4 regions of the Halobacillus sp. AWM4_238 genome follow, and region 1 is predicted to be linked to each of the others. Evidence: predicted binding sites of a transcription regulator. Region 1 holds the regulator's gene; each other region holds the start of a gene.
What was found. Region 1 encodes LexA, which represses DNA repair genes until DNA is damaged. Its sites were predicted from a motif close to CGAACATATGTTCG; they were not measured.
Positions count from the first base shown of each region.

Region 2: the regulator LexA is predicted to act here: its motif matches at 1,924-1,937, upstream of ACXACN_RS00945 (YhjD family protein).
Region 3: the regulator LexA is predicted to act here: its motif matches at 2,005-2,018, upstream of ACXACN_RS07955 (DNA polymerase IV).
Region 4: the regulator LexA is predicted to act here: its motif matches at 1,671-1,684, upstream of ruvA (Holliday junction branch migration protein RuvA).

Region 1 covers NZ_JBSWSY010000002.1:978,701-982,065, reverse strand. The annotation lists gene tkt (transketolase) at 1-179, opposite strand, end outside; gene ACXACN_RS05020 (DUF896 domain-containing protein) at 357-590, opposite strand; gene ACXACN_RS05015 (YneB family resolvase-like protein) at 672-1,331, opposite strand; gene lexA (transcriptional repressor LexA) at 1,632-2,255, shown strand; gene ACXACN_RS05005 (hypothetical protein) at 2,302-2,526, opposite strand; gene glnA (type I glutamate--ammonia ligase) at 2,688-3,365, opposite strand, start outside.
Region 2 covers NZ_JBSWSY010000002.1:174,798-178,162, reverse strand. The annotation lists gene addB (helicase-exonuclease AddAB subunit AddB) at 1-132, opposite strand, end outside; gene lepB (signal peptidase I) at 505-1,041, opposite strand; gene ACXACN_RS00950 (TVP38/TMEM64 family protein) at 1,096-1,743, opposite strand; gene ACXACN_RS00945 (YhjD family protein) at 1,956-2,372, shown strand; gene ACXACN_RS00940 (competence protein ComK) at 2,293-2,820, opposite strand; gene ACXACN_RS00935 (DUF3939 domain-containing protein) at 3,127-3,365, shown strand, end outside.
Region 3 covers NZ_JBSWSY010000002.1:1,530,311-1,533,675, reverse strand. The annotation lists gene ACXACN_RS07965 (acyl-CoA carboxylase subunit beta) at 1-109, shown strand, start outside; gene ACXACN_RS07960 (M20/M25/M40 family metallo-hydrolase) at 180-1,304, shown strand; gene ACXACN_RS07955 (DNA polymerase IV) at 2,036-3,283, shown strand; gene ACXACN_RS07950 (YpzI family protein) at 3,343-3,365, shown strand, end outside.
Region 4 covers NZ_JBSWSY010000002.1:1,733,270-1,736,634, reverse strand. The annotation lists gene ACXACN_RS09020 (YebC/PmpR family DNA-binding transcriptional regulator) at 193-945, shown strand; gene ACXACN_RS09015 (BofC C-terminal domain-containing protein) at 1,026-1,595, shown strand; gene ruvA (Holliday junction branch migration protein RuvA) at 1,735-2,352, shown strand; gene ruvB (Holliday junction branch migration DNA helicase RuvB) at 2,371-3,365, shown strand, end outside.

The sequences.
Region 1 (3,365 bases):
TCGCGGTCGAACCAGTTCGAATTTTTTGGATTGTGATCCATGAACTGAGTCCAAAGCGTATAGGCCATCGGTGCTGCACCCATTGGCATTCCTGGGTGTCCGGAGTTTGCTTTTTCTACTGCATCGATTGTTAAAGTTCTAATCGTATTAATTGATGTTTGTTCAAGGCTGTTTGCCATGTTCAACATTCCCCTTTCTTTTCAGGTATATGTACCATGTATTATCCTATAATGAAATTCATTTTGAAACAAGCTTTGTGCAAAATTTCGCACAGCCTCAAAACTAATTTCCCCCTTATCCAAGGAATTAAACAAAAAAATCCGCATTCGAAAAGATCGAATACGGAGGATTTGGCATTAATTCTTTTTTTCATTCTTTTGCATTTGACGAAGCTTCTCCGGAGTGACGTCTTTCCCTTCAGGGTCTATGACGGTTACACCTTTCAGCTGATTTTTAAAAGATTGACGCGCATTTTTCAAATATTCTTGGCGCAATTTCTGCTGTTCTGCTTTTTCTTCTTTCGAAAGGTCTTCCTTTTTGGATTTATTCGCTAATTCATTTATACGATTAATCTTTTCTTTTGATAACATAGATCCTTCTCCTTTACTCATAGTCTGGATCGTAAACACACGAAAAAGACAAGAAATACAAAATTCTTGTCTTTAAATATACTACCTTGATTCTTCATCTTTTTCAAGAGATAGGTATTCCTTGTACCTACGATGAACCGTAGCCTTTGATACATTATACCCAAGTCCTCTTAGGGTCGCTGCAATATCTTTGAATGGCAAATCACTTTTCCTTAAACGGACCACTTCTTCAATAGGAAAATCGATTCTTTCACGACCTGGAGCCTGATCCCGATTTGACAAATTGTTTGAAGGATCATAACCCTCTTCCACGGCTTTTCTCATCCCCCGACGTATTTTCATATTATGTATTTTTCTTTGGTATTCCTCTACGATTCCTACAATCTGCAAAACCATCGAATCAGACTCAGATAACTGCAATTCTCCCTGGTTTGAGAGTGAGTACACCTTGACCTTCAGCCGGTTCATTTGATGAAACAAAGCAATCTTCGTATTCCCCCGCCCTAAACGTGTTTCATCTTGAATTAACAAGGCTTCCGCACGCCCGGAAGAAAAACATTCCAACATGCGGAAGACCCCTTCGCGTTCGATATCGTAACCACTCGCTTGCTCTTCAATACATTCAACAACTTCAAAACCATGACTCTCTGCCATTGAAGTCAATTCAGCTCGTTGTCGTTTTAATGAAGTCACTTGCGCTTCCTTTTCCGTACTTACCCTGCAATATAAAATCACTTTCACTTGAATGTTCCTCTCTCTTTCTCTATTAAACAGCAGTGACCATAGAATAATAGAGAATGATAAAACTAACAATAAAAAGAATAATGTAGGTGTAATCCAGCTTAGATAATTTGTTAAACATTGATAACCCCTCCGCATTCGTAGAACGAACGTTCTTAAGAACCTGTGTTCGCTTTTGTTACTTTCATTATATACGAACACAGGTTCTTGTCAATGGTATTTTTCGAACGCTTGTTTGTATTTTTCAAATATAAGTGGTACAATGTGGTTACTATAATCCTATGTACGAGGTGCTAATCTATGAGTAAACTTTCAAAGCGGCAGCAGGAAATACTAGATTTTATTAAAGAGCAGGTTTTATCAAAAGGATATCCACCATCTGTAAGGGAGATCGGTCAATCTGTCGGCCTCGCTTCAAGTTCGACTGTGCACGGTCACTTATCCAGATTGGAGAAAAAAGGATACATTAGACGCGACCCGACCAAACCTCGTGCCATTGAAGTGATCGAGTTAGAAGAAGATCACAGCATCCCGAGAAGTGAAGCTTCTTACGCTCCAGTAATCGGTAAAGTCACGGCAGGTTCGCCGATTACAGCTGTAGAAAATATCGAAGAATATGTTCCCCTACCAGATACACTTGCAGGATCCGATGACAACACGTTCGTCCTCATTGTTCAAGGGGAAAGTATGATTGAAGCAGGAATTCTCGATGGGGACATGGTCATCGTCAGACAACAACAGACGGCCCAGAACGGCGATATCGTTGTTGCAATGACAGAAGACGAAGAAGCTACAGTGAAACGGTTTTTCAAGGAGAGAAATCACGTTCGTCTCCAGCCTGAAAACGCAACTATGGAGCCGATTCTACTTCAGGATGTGTCCATTTTAGGAAAAGTCGTAGGTCTATATCGAACGGTACATTAAAAGAAAGAGACGAGTTTAGAAAACTCGTCTCTTTCTATATTTCTGCTTATGCTCCATGTTTCTTTTTATTAGGCGCAAAAGGCAAGACGGCTAACATACGACTTTTTGTAAACCTCCTGACCTTTTTCCGCTCAAAGCAATACGCAATGACATAGTCCTCCCTGATGTCCACCACTCTCATTACCCTTTGAGACATGACACCCTCATGGTCGATATAGATTAATTCCAGTTTCATTTTTTCACGTTTTGAGCGGTGAAATAAAGAATCCATTGGCGATCCCTCCATATAACACGAACGTTTGTTCTTATTATATGCCTTTACCCACCTCAGGTATACGACCAAAATTTAGAAATTTATTCTGTAAACCCTATGTAGCCTGCATTTATAAAAAAAGAAAACCCTTGAAGCCATCAGCCTCAAGGGTTTGGATATTAATAGGTCTGTAAGTATTGTTCGCGTTCCCATGGGTGAACCTGAGTTCTGAACATATCCCACTCAATTTCCTTTGCTTCAATGAAGTGTTCAAACAGGTGTTCACCGAGAGCTTCCACCATAATTGGATCTTGATGCAGCTCTTCCAATGCATCATACAAAGTGGCTGGAAGGTCTTTCACTCCGTGCGCCTCACGCTCTTTCTTATCCATCACGTAGATGTTTCGATCCACAGGAGCCGGTGCTTCCAGTTTGTTTTCCACACCATCTAGTCCAGCAGCAAGAAGGACAGCCATCGCCATGTACGGGTTCGCTGATGGATCCACACTACGTACTTCAATTCTTGTGCTCAAACCACGGGAAGTTGGAACACGCACGAGTGGACTACGGTTTTGACCAGACCATGCCACATAACATGGAGCCTCATACCCTGGTACAAGTCGCTTGTAAGAGTTGACTGTAGGGTTTGTCACGGCTGTAAAGTTCGTTGCATGCTTGATGATGCCTGCTGTGAACTGGTAAGCCACTTCTGAGAGTTGCTCTTTTCCTTTTTCATCAAAGAATGCATTGCCCTTCTCATTGAAGAGAGACATGTTGGCATGCATACCGGATCCGTTTACACCGAACAATGGTTTAGGCATGAACGTTGCATGCAGACCATGTTGACGTGCAATGGT
Region 2 (3,365 bases), 800 kb from region 1:
AGTCATCTGGTCCGGAACGATGTAGATAATTGACGGCCCTCGTGGGTCATCTTTTAGTTTTGCTTCTATTTCATTTAAGCAACGTGTGCTTTTTCCTGCTCCTGAACGACCGAGCAAAAAACGCAGCCCCATAACGACCGCTCCTTTCTTTCTCATTCTGTTTATATTTTATCATTTTTACACACTTTATGATGCCCTCCCGCACTTACACAATCGCTCCCTTTTCTTGAACACTCAGTTTCGAGATGTTTGTTGAGTGGATGGGGGCTGCGGGGAATAGCTCGCTTTCCGCGGGAATGGATTGGCTGGCGAGACCCCGCAGAGCTTTAGCTCGAGGAGGCTTGCCGTCATCCCCGCAGGAAAGCGAGTAGCTTCCCAACCACCCCTGACGCTTAACGCAGCAAACGAACCCAGGAACATCTCGAAATCGAGTCTTCAACAATCCTGCCATATCGTTGAATAACGTTGGGCACAAAAAAAACCGCCCTTTTAGGACGGTTGGCTTTAAAATTGCACGCCGAGTTGGTTCATGGGCCAGTAGCGTACATCGACTTTACCGACGACGGTATCAGCGGGGACAAACCCGAAATATCTACTATCCAGACTGTCCCGTCTGTTATCACCCATAACGAACAAGTGGCCTTCAGGGACCTTTTGATGCCCCGTTACCTCTTCTAACGTGAAATCTCTCGTAAAAGGCAGACCATCATTTGGACGGAGGGGGTCGAGGTAACGTTCATCGACACGCTCACCGTTAATGTATAACTGATCATTTCGAACGGCAATTTCATCCCCGCCTACCCCGATGACTCGTTTTACATAATCCTCTTGTTCATTTGCATGAAAAACGATGACCTGTTGTCTTTCAACATCCTGCCAATCATAGACTGCTTTATTTACCATCAGTAAATTTCCATCATAGAGCGTCGGTTCCATTGATTCGCCATCAACAATATAGCTTGCGAACAAGTAAGAGCGGAATACGAAAGCCAATAATAGGGCGAGTAATATCGTTCTGATCGCTCTTCGATATTTTTTCATAGTTTGCGCCTCCAGGTGTTGTGCTACAAACATTTTACCCTTGCTGCAACAAACTTAATCCATGCTGTGCTCTTTCTGTTCCGCCTTTAGCTGTATTCTTTTCTCGATATACTTCCCGAGCACCCAGAAAAGCAGAATGCAAACGCCGACGACGATCGACTTCACCGGATTCTGAGCAAACGACGCAATGCTTGAACCGACGTAGGCAATCGTAAAGATCATGACGGCCTTCCCCAAGAGAACAGCCAGGATGAATTGCTGTCGACTAACATTGGATAACCCAGAAACCACATTAATAATCGACGAGGGAGAAAACGGGAAGCACATGAGCAAGAACAATGGTCCAAACCCATGCTCTTCCACCCACTTCGTCACTTTCTTCACTTGCTTTTGCCTTGTAATCGCCTGGAACAAACGCTTGTCCCCTAAACGACGAATAATAAAAAACACGCATAATGATCCAAAAACAGCTCCAAGCCATGAATAAAGAAATCCTTTGAACAACCCATACACAACAGCATTGGCCAAAACAAAGGCGACAAGTGGCAAGATCGGCAAAAAGGCTTCAATAAGAGGAAATAAGATGCCCGGAATTGGTCCAAAGCGCTCCAATCCTTCGAGTTGCCTGATGATGTAATCAAATAATTGGTCATTCTCCGCTAATCTGCGCCATTGGTTGATTTTTTCAAACACTGAATCCATGATGCTACTCCTTATGTACACTAGCGACCAGTGTATGCTTTTCTTTATTTTATCGAAAATCCAGCTCCATGCCTACCAGTATGTGCGTCTTTATCTATCATTTCCCCTTCTTACCACTTTCAACCTTTTTGTAAAACTATCTTGCATACATTGGACCGTTCCGTGGTATAATACAAAACAAGAACATCTGTTCGTATTCGGAGGAGAATGACATGAGGTATCTAAAACAAAACGAATTGGAGCTCGCTTCCCGCTATTTGTTTTTATCTATGGCCATTACTGTAATCAGGCAGGATCGGAAACACATGGAACAAGGGAAATTCAAAATCAAGGAGCCATACATGGAGATGCTCGGAAAAATGGAACTGGAAGCGCGAAAAGAACGAAGAGAACTCAGAAAGCAAATGGATCAGATGAAATTGCAGGTGGTTGAATCTGGAAGAAACGATTCATTTACCTCTTTCCTTTTTTTAGCTCATGGATATGAGGAGAAGCGTAACTATTTCAATCCAGCCATCCGAAAAAAAGTGGAAAATATTTTGTTCGAGCTTATGAGAAGGTCTCAGCGATCCGTTCGGCACGATGATCAGCAGCCACAGGTGTCGAATGGAAGCGGTCCTCCAGAATGACGCGCAAGTGAGCGGTTCGTTGGACTTGATTGGCGAACATGCCGTCAGATACTGGGAGATTGACAGACATGCCGTTGGAGAATTGTACGGTCGTCGTTTTATTAGGTTCTCCACGGTAAGACCGAATATATTTGTGGGCAATCCAGGAGCAGTCTTTTCGTTTAGGGGAGATAATCGGGAAGAAATAAATGCCCATCGCTTCTGATATGACAATCGGTGGTTTGTGTGTATAACCAGTCAATTGCTTTGTACCTGCAATACGGCCATCGAGACTGCTTGCAAAGTAACGACAGGAACGATCGATTAGATCACTTGGACATTTTGAAATGACAAACCGCTCATCCGTCTCTATCACTTCCGTAAAAGCTTGTCCATCCTCACAGTTTCTGGCTATAAGCGCGATGGTTTGAGGATTAATCTCGTATTCTTTTCCATGAACATATGTCATCCACTTCAACACCTCTTTCATTTCAAGTGGCGGCAGCTCTACACTCAGGTCGAACCTACCGCTCATCTTCTTTAATTTACCAAATCACCCAACAAAAGTCTAAACATTCTTAAAAAATGTTTCATTTCGACAATTCTGCTATACTACAATTAAACCTTTTCTTCTTTCTGGCCTTTATTACCTCTCTGCTCTTCACCACGACCAAAGTCAGGATTAAGTAATGTGAAGAAATCGAGTTCAGGCTGAACCGGTTGATCTTTCATTGAAAACACCTCTCAAGCAAAATTTCTTTTAGGAGGAAGATACATGTGGCGTAGAAAAAACAAGAAGCCGAAACTGGAGAAAAAGGATTTATCCATACACGATGTCCGGAAAGCCGTCCATGCCTATGCGGATGCCAAGCCAAGCGATGTTCCTCTAAGCGTAATCATCAAAGAGGATCTTTCCTTGGATTATGAACTTTTAGCCCCCTACTTAAAAGCTGTACCTATTCAAAACTTCTACATGTCCCGGGAAACCTATGAATTATTTGAGGAACATGACCG
Region 3 (3,365 bases), 550 kb from region 1:
TGTCATTGATCCACGAGAAACACGGTCGACACTCATTAAAGCGCTGGATATGCTCAAGAATAAACAGGAAGAACGACCATATAAAAAGCACGGCAACATTCCTCTATAATTGACACAGACCTTTCGTTCCGCTAACGTACTAAGAGGAATGTGTTTACATATGAAGGAGGAAGACATAGATGGTAGCCATAAATAAAGAACGCTTGCTGCAAGAGTTTCTAGAGTTGGTGCAAATTGACTCAGAAACAACCCAGGAAGCTGAAATCGCCAAAGTATTGAAAAAGAAATTCCAGGACCTAGGTTTGGAAGTGTTGGAAGATGATGCTGCTTCCGTTACAGGTCATGGTGCAAATAACCTCATTTGTAATTTGGAAGGTTCAAAGAAGGACGCAGAACCGATTTATTTCACTTCACACATGGACACGGTAGTACCAGGGAATGGTGTCAACCCGTCTGTTGAAGATGGTTACATTGTGACAGATGGTACAACCATCCTTGGAGCGGATGACAAAGCTGGTGTCGCTGCAATCCTTGAAGCGATCCGTTCCCTTCAAGAGCAAAACGTCGAGCATGGAGACCTGCAGTTCGTCATCACCGTTGGAGAAGAAAGCGGTCTTGTTGGCGCGAAAGCTCTCGATGCTTCCATGCTTAAAGCGAAATATGGGTATGCACTCGATAGTGATGGCCAGGTAGGAAACATTATCGTAGCGGCTCCTACCCAGGCAAAGATCAATGCCATCGTTAAAGGGAAAACTGCTCACGCAGGAGTGGCACCTGAAAAAGGAATCTCAGCGATTACACTCGCTTCCCGCGCGATCGCTAAAATGCCTCTTGGACGGATTGATGACGAAACAACAGCGAACATCGGACGTTTTGAAGGTGGGCAAAAAACGAATATCGTTTGTGACCACGTAGAGGTATTAGCTGAAGCCCGTTCGTTAAACCCTGAAAAAATGGAAGCGCAAGTAGAGAAAATGAAGCGAGCGTTTCAAGAAACAGCAGAAGAAATGGGTGGCGAAGTCGAACTGGATGTAGAAATCATGTACCCTGGTTTCAAACAACAGGCCGGCGACCAAGTCGTTGAAGTGGCCCGTTCTGCAGCGAAACGCATCGGCCGTGAAAGTGAACTCCTTACAAGTGGCGGTGGAAGTGATGCCAACGTTATCGCAGGCCACGGTGTCCCTACAGTCAACTTAAGTGTAGGGTACGAAGAAATCCATACAACTAACGAACGCATGCCTGTGAGCGAGCTTGAAAAAATTACAGAGTTCGTAACAGCAATCGTTGAAGAAGTCGCACAATAATAAGCAAAGACTCCCTGAAATCTCAGGGAGTCTTTTTTATGGTCTATTCGATTATCTATACATAAGCTCCCTTTTCTTGAAGACTCAGTTTCAAGACTTTTGTTGAGTGAGTGGGGGCTGCGGGGAATAGCTCGCTTTCCACGGGAGCGCGGTGAGCCTCCTCGGACTGCGTCCTGTGGGGTCTCACCAAGCACTTTTTTCCCGCAGGAGTCTCGCCATTCCCCTCCGCCCCTTTCCCTGATAAGTATCTCGAAACCACTACCAGAATAAGCAGTTTTCCTGCGTCATAGGATTTGGTTGATTTAACTTAATGATAAGAGCTAATTGTAGTCCAAGGTTTGCTAAATAGCGCTTTTCAGATAGGAAGAAGTGGTTTTGGAAGACCCTCCATGCGTGTGAGTGGGTTCGTTTCTCTAAAGCATTAAATGGGGTGGTGGGGAAGCTGCGAGACTCCCGCGGGAATGGATTGGCTGGCGAGACCCCGCAGAGCTTTAGCTGGCTTGCCTCAATCACCAAAGGAAAGCTAGTAGCTTCCCAACCACCCCTGACGCTCAATTCAACAACGAACCCCGAAACATCTCGAGACTGAGTCTTCCACAATCCTGCCAACTAGTTAAATAATGATTATGAGTTTTATGGATTAGACAAACAATAATTGAGGCGTTGTTGGACAATATCGAAGCTTCGCATGGTATAATAGAGAACAAATGTTCCAATGGAGGAAGAACGTTATGCAGTCCAAATGGTATCCAAAAAAAGGACGCGTCATATTTCATGTCGATATGAACAGCTTTTATGCTTCTGTGGAAGCGGCTTTCGATCCTTCTCTAAAAGGCAAGCCGCTTGCGATCGCAGGAAACCCTGAAGAAAGGCGTGGAATCATCGTTACAAGTAGCTATGAAGCGCGCAAATATGGAGTTAAAACCACGATGCCTTTAGGGGAAGCGCGAAGGTTGTGCCCTGAATTGATCGTCATGGGACCTACGTTTGACAGGTACCGAACAGCTTCCAAAGAAATGTTCAAAATTTTAGCTGAGGTGACTCCACTTGTGCAACCAGTTTCCATTGACGAAGGATATATGGATATTACCGACTGTGCAGACCAGGGCTCGCCTCCGGAAATAGCTGAGCGGATCCAAAAGCGGATAATGGACGAACTTGATCTTCCATGCAGTATTGGAATAGCTCCTAATAAATTTCTGGCGAAAATGGGTTCCGATATGAAAAAGCCGATGGGGATTACAATAGTACGGAAAAGAGATCTTGAAACAAAATTATGGCCTTTACCGATTGAAGAAATGTACGGAGTGGGTTCGAAGACAGCAGAAAAACTAAGGAAAATCGGTATAGAAACCATTGGTGGATTAGCTGAACACCCCGTCCTTGAGTTGAAAGGTGTCCTTGGAATCAACGGGGAGCGTTTAAAAAACAGGGCGAATGGAATCGATGATCGGCCTGTCGATCCTGATGCTGTCCATGAATTTAAAAGCATTGGAACATCAACAACGCTTCCCCACGACACTACGGACGACACAGAAATCCAAACCGTGGTCCGAAGACTTTCTAATAAAGTGGAAGCCCGGATGAAGAATAAAAAGGTCCTTGCAAGGAATGTTCAACTGACGATTCGTTATCATGATCGGAAAACCGTTACAAGAAGCCGTCAGTTACAAGAATTTATTCATTCGTCAGAAGACCTTTTTCATGTGGCGATGCAGTTATTCGACGATCACTGGAATCAGCAGCCTGTTCGTTTGCTCGGCGTCACGGCAAGTGATCTAGCCGAGAAATCAGAAGTCAGTCAACAACTTGATCTTTTCAGCTTTGAACAATTTGCAAGTAAGGAAAAGTTGTATAAAACCATTGATGATTTAACGGAAAAATACGGGGAAAATCCGTTTCGTGATCTGAGTAATCCGTCAAATCCTCAGGTGAATACGAGCTTTCAAAAGGATTTTCTCGACGATTATAAAAAATGATTCCCAGGCATAGCCTCCTGTCTCTTTTCCATACTAAAAGAGAAGGGAGGCGTTTGAAGATGGGTAGAGATCGACAGGAGAA
Region 4 (3,365 bases), 750 kb from region 1:
TGAGTCTTCCAATATCGGGAGCTTTTTTTATGCCTCTCATGAGATTAATCAGAGACGATGGTGGAAGTAAAGGTGTTGCTTTAAAGAAGAATGGGGATTGTGATATATTTAAGAGTAGAGTCATAAGCGTAAGTATACTTACGAAAAAATAAAAAGATCGATAAAGATTTGTTTGGGAGAGGAGAATGTCCAATGGCTGGCCATTCAAAATGGAGTAATATCAAGCATCGAAAAGGTGCTCAAGATGCGAAACGCGGAAAACTCTTCATGAAGCTTGCTCGTGAGATTTTCATGGCAGCAAAACAAGGAGGCGGGGACCAGGAAACCAATTCTGCCCTTCGTTTAGCTGTAGATAAAGCAAGATCAAACAACATGCCAAAAGATAACATCGACCGCGCCATTAAAAAAGCGACTGGTGATCTTGAAGGCGTCAATTATGAAGAATATACGTATGAGGGCTATGGTCCTGGTGGGGTAGCGGTCATGGTTAAGGTTTTAACGGACAATAAAAACCGTACGGCTGCTGATGTCAGACACGCCTTCAACAAAAACGATGGCAATCTAGGTGAAAATGGCTGTGTCTCCTTCATGTTCAACCGCTCAGGCTATCTCGTGATCGACCGGGATACAACAGAGGCAGATGAAGAAGAACTCATGCTTGAAGTTATTGAAGCCGGCGCAGAGGAAATGGAAACAACGGAAGAACAATTTGAGATTTATACAGAACCCGAATCCTTTTCCGATGTAAAACAGGCGCTTGAGTCCAGTGGCTATGAGTTTACTACAAGCGAAGTAACGATGATTCCTGAAACTTATACAGAACTCGGCGAAGAAGGCGTAGAAAAAATGTTGAAGCTGATTGATATGCTCGAGGATAATGATGACGTTCAGGAAGTCTATCACAACCTGGATGCCGATGAAGCGATTCTAGAAAAATTGTCGTGAACCCCTGTCGCTATGATAATAACTTCTGTTTCTGGACACACTAGAAACAGAAGTTATTTTTAATTAGGGGGGATCCTATCATGAAACGATGGGCCTTGATTGTAGGGTTAGCCATAGGGGTTGCCGTATTGAGTTGGTCAATGATCGGTGAGACGGCACCGAAAACCTATAAAGATAACACACCGCAAAGGACGATACAGGGAAAAGAAAAGCATGTAGAAGCAGTGGAGACTTTGGTGAAACCTGCACCTTTGAATCTCACGGTCATTCTGAAGGAGCATTATATAGATGGTGTGACGGAAACGACAAAGAAAGAAGAAACCATTTGGTCTATGATGGATTTTTGGGCTGCGTATGAAGGATGGACGGTAGAGGAACAACAGCTGGATCGAGTGGTTTTTCAAAGGGATGTTGAAGATATTTCTCCTTTGACAAAGCAGACAGGGTATTTTGGTTTGACTGAGGATGGGGAGTTAGCCGTTTTTCAAGGGCTTCCTGATCAAGGGAAAGTCATAGAATCCTTCAAGCCCGTACCCATTAAACCATTGGAAACGAAAAGAGAGAATGAGTTGAAAAATGGGATCAAGATCAAGGACCATCGTCACTTTGAGCAAGTCGTTCGTCAATTCTCTAAACAAGACGAAGTATAGAGACGTGAAACAGCCACAACTTTTGTGGCTGTTTTGTTCCGTTTCAAGGGGAAAGCAACGGCTATTGGTCATGGGCGAACATGTGCTTGTATGTTACAATAGGAAGGATAGCAATAAAGGGTAGAGAGGGAATTTTACAATGATTAGTTATGTAAAAGGGCAATTGACGACACTCGATGAAGGGTCGATAACAATAGAAACAAGTGGCATTGGATATGAAGTGTTATGCGCAAATCCATATCAATTTCAAGATGCAATGAACAAAGAAGTGAAAGTACATACGTACCACTATATAAGAGAAGATATTCAGTCGCTTTACGGTTTTAAGAAAAAAGAAGATAAACAATTGTTTGCTCAATTACTGAACGTTTCCGGTATTGGACCAAAAGGTGCGCTTGCTATCCTTGGAACCGTCAGTGTACCAGAATTTGTGTCGGCGATTGAGCAAGAAGACGATAAATACTTAACGAAATTCCCAGGCGTCGGCAAAAAGACGGCTCGCCAGATGATCCTTGACTTGAAAGGGAAATTAATTGTCTGGCTTCCTGATGAAGAAAATGAGGACACCCTTTTCTATCAGGAAGATTTGACTGCGAAAGAGAAAAGAGCGGTATTAGACGATGCAATCGAAGCTTTAAAAGCTTTAGGTTATACAGAAAAAGAAGTGAAGTTTGTCCGGACACAACTTGAAAAAGCCAAACATGGCAGCGTGGACGATTATGTAAGACAAGGACTTCAACTACTAATGAAATCTTAAGGTGAGGAGGGATGAATGTTGGAAGATCGAATGATATCTGGGGAACAGCAGGATACGGATCAGGAGATTGAGCTTAGTTTACGTCCAGAAACCTTAAAGCAGTATATCGGACAGGATCAAGTGAAAAATAATCTAAGTATCTTCATTGAAGCAGCAAAAATGCGGGATGAACCGCTTGATCACGCGTTGTTGTATGGACCTCCAGGGTTAGGTAAAACAACGCTAGCTTCAATCATTGCTAATGAGATGGGCGTCCAGTTTCGAACAACGGCTGGCCCAGCAATCGAGAGGGCCGGGGACTTAGCGGCGATCTTATCCTCCCTGGAACCCGGAGATGTCCTTTTTATTGACGAGATCCACCGCCTTCCACGGTCTGTAGAGGAAGTTCTCTATCCTGCCATGGAGGATTTCTGTCTCGATATTGTTGTAGGTACAGGTCCTAGTGCCCGGTCTGTCAGGCTTGATCTCCCGCCATTCACATTGGTCGGTGCCACTACACGTGCAGGTTTGCTTTCTGCGCCTCTCAGGGACCGTTTCGGAGTGCACAGCCGCTTGGAGTATTATGATACAAAGGCGCTTTGTTCGATTGTAGAACGGACAGCAGAAATCTTTTCGGTTGAAATTGATGGGGCAGCGGCCGTTGAAGTTGCCCGTCGTTCCAGAGGAACACCGAGAATTGCGAACCGACTGTTGAAACGTGTCCGTGACATTGCCCAGGTGAAAGGCGAAACCGTCATCAGTAAAGAAACGACTCAGGAAGCCCTGGAAATGCTCCAAGTCGATGCAGAGGGTCTGGATTTTATCGACCATAAGTTATTAAAAGGGATCATGGACAGCTTCCAGGGAGGACCTGTAGGCTTGGATACGATAGCCGCTACAATAGGGGAGGAGCCTCAGACCATCGAAGATGTGTATGAGCCTTTCTTATTGCAAATCGGCTATATCCAACGGACGCCAAGAGGCCGTGTGGTTACACCTAAAGCCTACGCACACTTCAACAGGGAGGTGCCTGG